Regions from separate parts of the Alteromonas sp. H02 genome, predicted to be linked through region 2. Evidence: predicted binding sites of a transcription regulator. Region 2 holds the regulator's gene; the other holds the start of a gene.

Region 1 (3,212 bases), 2.2 Mb from region 2:
GTATCGCCGGGCTGAATATCCCTGACGCTAATATCGACATGTAATTCGGGCTTAATACCCAGTGCATTACTCAAATAATACTGGCCGCCCTCACCTTGCTGACGATGGTCTACGGTACACAATTGGGCCTTGTGCTGACGCACATGATAAATACGGCTGTCACCGCAGTGCAGCAAGATGGCTTTGTCACCATGCAGCAGCACGGCACTAAAAGTACACACGTAGCCCTTATCCGGATTCTCCCGATAAGGGCTAAGCTGTGACTTGATATACAAGCGGGTGTTAAGGGTTCGCAGGACCAGCTCGGCGGCACGCGCTGGTGACCATACGTCGGCAGTCATCAGGTAATCGCGAACAAACTCATTTATAGCCAGTTCGCTGGCGTACTGACTTACCTGACTACTGCTGATCCCGTCTGCTACGGCGGCAATCACGCCACGACGCTGCAAACGCGAAAAATCAGGCACTGTCACAGCGTGACAGTCCTGATTAATGTTTTTTATTCCTTTGCCGGAGAATGCTCCCCAGCGTACTTCAGGCATAAAATATTATACTTTATCGTTCACTTTCGCCGCAGGCACTGCTTTGTTAGTACCACCTGTGGCCAGTACACGCTTAGGTGCCGTTTTAACGTGCGTTGAATAAAGCGTCAGACCAGTGAACGCTAAACCACCTACCAGGTTACCTAAAGCTGTTGGGATCTCGTTCCAGATGAAATAATCCATCACAGAGAAGTCACCCCCCATAATCAGGCCAAACGGGAACAGGAACATATTAACCACTGAATGTTCAAAACCCATAAAGAAGAACAGCATGATAGGCATCCACATCGCCAGTACCTTACCGCTCACGTGGGTAGAAATCATCGCACCGACTACACCCAGTGATACCATCCAGTTACACAGCATGCCGCGGATAAAAATAGTAAACCAGCCAGCTGCACCGTATTCAGCATAACCCAGAGTACGCGCCTCACCGATACCGGCCACTTTGGTAGCAATAGCGCCGCCATCGGTGTTGTAACCCATGGTAAAGATAAACGACATCATAAAAGCAACGGTTAACGCACCGGCAAAGTTACCCAGGAACACCAGTCCCCAGTTACGTAAAATTTGCGGCCAGGTAACACCGGGCCGTTTAGCCAGCCAGGCCAGCGGCGCCAATACAAACACACCGGTTAACAGGTCAAAGCCCATCAGATAAAGCATACAGAACCCAACCGGAAACAGGATAGCCCCAATCAGAAACACACCGGTTTTAACAGCGATTGTAATCGCAAATACTGCAGCAAGCGCCAGAATAGCACCAGCCATAAAAGCACGAATTAACGTGTCGCGGGTCGACATGTAAATCTTCGATTCACCCGCATCAACCATTTTGGTTGCAAACTCAGAAGGTAGTAAATACGCCATATTAATCACCTAAATATATTGAACAAAAACACACCCACAAACACTTCATTACAATCGTCAGGCACAAAAAAAGGCGTCCGCACTCACCCCCTGAGAAGTAAGTTGCGGACGCCTTTATCCGAATTCTTTTCCAATTGTAAAACCATTACGGTTTGCTGTTTTTACAAATACAATTTCGATGCCAATTCATATAAAAACAAATTAAATCTATTTATCAACAACTTAAAAATAGTCTGTAATTTTTCAAAACAATTCCCCTTAAGCATAGCGCGCCACGATAGCGCAATTTCACCAATTAAGTGCATCCATTAACGGTACAACTTACTATGCTGCGGTTATTATTGCGCGTATTTTAGGCAAACCGTCCATTTACTGTTGATTTAAACCGCAAACAGCGCGCTTTATGACTAAAGTATTACATAGGAATAAGAATTGCTTATCTCTCAGGTTTAACAGCCAGCGAACATTTCGGAGCGCCTGATGAGCAAACACAGTGACATTACCAAGCGATTTTTATTGTCAGCTAAGCATCAGGAAATTCAGGCATTACAGCATTTGTCTTCAAACTGCCGCACGGTAAAAGCCGTAAAAGACATGATTCATCAGCTCCAGCGCGAACGTGGTTTAAGCAATGTATTCTTAGGTTCTAAGGGCGACCGGTTTGGTGAGCAACGTCAGCAGCAAATAACCGCCAGTGAAGTCTGCGAGCAGAATTTACGCAGCCTGCTTAAGTCGCTTTATCTTGGCCAGCACGACAACGGCCAGTCCATGCGATTGCTTAGCAGTATCACCTTTGCCCTGCAGGGTATGGATCACTTACCCGATTTGCGCAATAAAATTGCCAAGCAACAACTTACGCCGCTGGAATCTACCAACGCGTACTGCCGCTTAATTACCGGTTTACTCGACGTAGTGTTTGAGGCGGCCGATGTGGCCAGCGATCCCACCATGACACGCTTACTGGTTGCCCTGTTTAACTTTATGCAGGGAAAAGAATACGCCGGGCAGGAACGGGCGTGGGGTGCCATTGGCTTTGCCGAGAGTCACTTCGACAGTGATCTGGGCGATCGGGTGAGTGCCCTCAGTGATTCTCAACTACACTGTTTTGAAACCTTCGAAAACTTTGCTGATGAAGAAGAAATGCAAATGTGGCAGTTACAGCAAACCAGCGACACGGCCACCCAGATCACCCGATTACGCGAAATGATCCAGTCGCTGGCCTCTGGCGGAGAATGCTCGGCTGAACTCAGCGAAATTTGGTACGACATCGCGACGCAGCGTATTGATGCCATGCAGTCAATTGAAGAGCACCTGACCGACCGCCTTACCGATCAGGCTACACTGCGCATTCAACAGGCCGAAGAAGAGCTGCGTAATCATGAATTACTGATCGCAACACTGAACAGTTCACCACCACTTACTGATACGCCAATTACCATGCTTTACGACAATACGGTAAAGGGCCTTAAGGGCGCCGGAAGAGAAGCGAAAAAACTGCCCGAAGGTTCTGCCCTGTCAGCGCATAAATCATTTTATGACCTTATCCGCGGTCAGGCTCAGCGTATTGAGGATATGGCCGATGAGCTCGGTGCCGCCAGACAGGCACTTAGTGAGCAAAAAGTGATTGACCGGGCCAAGTTGCTGTTGATGCAGCAAGGCAACTTGTCGGAGCAGCAGGCTTACCGCAAATTACAAAGCTCCGCCATGGAGCAAAATATGCGCCTATCGGATCTGGCCCAGCGAGTAGTGAGCCGTGTTGGCTAATGACGCACTGCTAAAATTTTGCTATAAATCGCTGCC
Region 2 (3,212 bases):
GAATCGATAATCTGTCGGTATCAATGTACAGGTCGGCCCGCTCGGTAATGGGCGCGAGTAATTCTTTTTCTGCCTGAATGGCATCGGCCAGGGATTTATTCAATTTGGCCAGCGGGTGCAGGCGGCGGGTTTCACTAAAGCGCTTCACCAGCATGTCATCACTGGCGTCAAGGTAAACAATGGTCATCGACCAGGACGAGGGCAGATAGTCGAGAATCTCAACTAATTCATCGGGATCCTTTGGCAGGTTACGCACGTCGATGCTCACGGCTACCTGATCGTATTCGTCGACCACGGTATGGGTGAGGGTGGGGAGCAGGTTTACCGGAATGTTATCAACGCAGTAGTAGCCTAAATCTTCCAGCGCCCTTAGCGCAACGGATTTGCCGGAGCCGGAGCGCCCGCTGATGATAATGAGTTTCATGGTTTTGTCAGACTCCCTGCCGGACTAATTTGCAGCCTCGTCGCATAGTGCGGCGATAACCTGTTCCTTCGATTCGGCGTTACGGATGGTTTTTACAATGCTTTTCTGGCTTAACTTGCCGGCAATCGTGGCGAGGGTCTGCAAATGCCCCTCGGTCTGGTTTTCTGGTACCAGAATGGCAAAAAAGATATCAACCGGTTTATCATCAATGGCGTCAAAGGCAATGGCTGGGTTGGTGGTTACTACCACGGCTGTTACGTTGGAAAGATTAGCCAGTCTGCCATGCGGCAACGCTATGCCATTGCCAATGCCGGTGCTGCCCATTTTTTCACGACTGAGCAGGGCGTTAAGCGCGTCTTCTTTTTGAATTTCGGCGTTGGTTTCGGCAGCAATATCGCTGATGATTTCTAAAATTCTTTTTTTACTGTTGCACTGGACCGCACATTCAGTGCGATCCAGGCTAACTAAGGCTTGAATATTCATAAGGTTAAATTGGGCCTAGTGCTTTTTGAGCTTTTCCTTATGCTTAATTACCTGGCGATCCAGTTTGTCGACCATACTGTCTATCGCGGCATACATATCTTGATTTTCTGACGAGGCAAATACTTCCGCGCCACTCAAATGCATCGTGGCTTCGGCTTTTTGAGCAAGCTTTTCCACGTTGAGGATCACATGCACATTGGATATGTGATCAAAGTGGCGCTCCAGTTTACTAAACTTGGTATCAACATAATTACGCAAAGAATCGGTTATCTCGATGTGATGACCTGTAAGATTTATTTGCATAGTTCGTCTTCCTTATATTTCGGCCTAAATAAGGCTCTTGCGTTGGTTAGACGGTGGAATCGACAAGGATTCCCGGTATTTTGCTATTGTCCGCCGGGCAACTTTTATACCTTGTTCGGCCAACAATTGAGCAATTTTGCTGTCGCTTAGTGGTTTACTGGGCTTCTCGGCGGCAACCAGTTTTTTAATCAGAGCGCGGATGGCAGTAGATGAACATTCTCCGCCCGACTCGGTGGCTACGTGGCTGGAGAAGAAATACTTCAGTTCAAAAATACCGCGGGGGGTGTGCATGTATTTCTGAGTGGTTACCCGCGAAATGGTAGATTCATGCATATCAACCATTTCGGCTACGTCATTGAGGACCATAGGCTTCATCATTTCCGGGCCGTGTTCGAAAAAGCCCATTTGCTGCTGCACAATGCAGTTAGCAACCTTGAGCAAGGTTTCGTTACGCGACTCCAGGCTCTTGATAAACCACTTGGCTTCCTGCATATGCGAGCGAATAAACTGGGAATCTGAACTGTTGCGGGCCTGACGGCTCATGGCAGCGTACTGCTGATTTACGCTCAGTTTTGGCAGGCTGTCGGGATTGAGTTCAACCACCCAACGGCCTTTTTTCTTGGTGACCGATACGTCGGGAATAACGTACTCGGGCTCCTGAGTAATTAATGCACTGCCCGGACGCGGATTAAGGGTTTGCAGTAAGCGCATTGCTTCACGCAAATCGTCTTCCTTCAGGCGTGATTTACGCATTAAGGTGCGATAGTCCTTGCTGCCCAGCAGGTCGGCATAGTCTTCAATCAGGGTTTTTGCTTCCTTGAGCCATGGCGTGTCGGGAGCAAATTGTTTTAACTGGACCAGTAGACACTCCTGCGGGGTACGTGAGCCTGAACCAATCGGGTCGAACATTTGGATCCGTTTCAGCACGCATTCAATTTCGTCCACTTCAACCGGTTCTTCCATATCTTCAGTATTGACGCTCTGCAGGATATCTTCAACTGTTACGGTTAAATATCCTGATTCGTCAATCGAATCAATAATGGCAATCGCAATGGCACGGTCTACATCGCTGAAGGGCGTGAGGCGCATTTGCCAGAGCAGGTGGTCCTGAATATTGTCGGTGGTTTCACCCTGAAAAACATTCTCATCGTCGTTGGAAGCAGGGCCTGGCGCTGGCGCTGAGGAGGCCGAATAATATTCATCCCAGGTGCTGTCGATGGGTAATTCGTCGGGCAACTCGTTCTTTTCGAGGGCCTCATTGGTGTCCATGCTGGTCTCGGTGCTGGCGGTTGCTGCGGCATCCGCTTCCGCATCGAGTTTACTTTTCTCAACCGTATCGTTGTCGCTGTTGTCATCAACTTCCAATAACGGATTTGAATCGAGCGCTTCCTGGATTTCCTGTTGTAAATCCAGAGTAGATAGTTGCAGCAGTTTAATCGCCTGCTGCAATTGTGGCGTCATAGTAAGTTGTTGACTAAATTTGAGCTGTAAAGATGGTTTCATCTACTTCTGTTCTTAACGCCTTGCTTATTATTGATCGGGACAAAATTTGTTGTCTATATGCATCTAACTATAGCCTGAATTGCTCACCCAGGTATACATCCTTGACCTTTTGATTACTTAAAACCTGTTCGGCGGTGCCCTGGGCGATTAATTCCCCCTGACTCACAATGTAGGCTTTCTCGCATACGTCGAGGGTTTCCCGGACGTTGTGGTCGGTAATCAGGATACCAATTCCACGGTCACGAAGATGCTGTATGATCTTCTTTATATCATTAACCGAAATTGGGTCAACTCCCGCAAAGGGTTCATCGAGCAAAATAAATTTTGGATTCGCCGCCAGTGCCCTGGCAATTTCTACCCGACGCCGCTCTCCCCCCGACAAACTCATCCCTGTACTATTACGTATATGGTTGATATTGAATTCATCAAGTAGCGCATCGGCTTCATTTTGCTGTTCGGCAGAAGAAAGGTCTTTGCGTGTCTGCAATATTGCCATGAT

What was found. Region 2 encodes sigma-54, which starts transcription at its own class of promoters, with help from an activator protein. Its sites were predicted from a motif close to GTTGGCACGNNNNTNGNNT; they were not measured.
Region 1: AC566Q_RS09635 (formate/nitrite transporter family protein) is a predicted target of sigma-54. The motif match lies at 1,580-1,598, and genes of this name have one in related genera.

The regions. Positions count from the first base shown of each region.
Region 1 is NZ_CM185021.1:2,098,356-2,101,567, reverse strand. Features, by position in the region: gene AC566Q_RS09640 (bifunctional protein-serine/threonine kinase/phosphatase) at 1-542, opposite strand, end outside; gene AC566Q_RS09635 (formate/nitrite transporter family protein) at 549-1,412, opposite strand; gene AC566Q_RS09630 (nitrate- and nitrite sensing domain-containing protein) at 1,893-3,176, shown strand.
Region 2 is NZ_CM185021.1:4,263,253-4,266,464, reverse strand. Features, by position in the region: gene rapZ (RNase adapter RapZ) at 1-424, opposite strand, end outside; gene ptsN (PTS IIA-like nitrogen regulatory protein PtsN) at 449-907, opposite strand; gene hpf (ribosome hibernation promoting factor) at 923-1,210, opposite strand; gene AC566Q_RS19785 (RNA polymerase factor sigma-54) at 1,235-2,713, opposite strand; gene lptB (LPS export ABC transporter ATP-binding protein) at 2,781-3,212, opposite strand, start outside.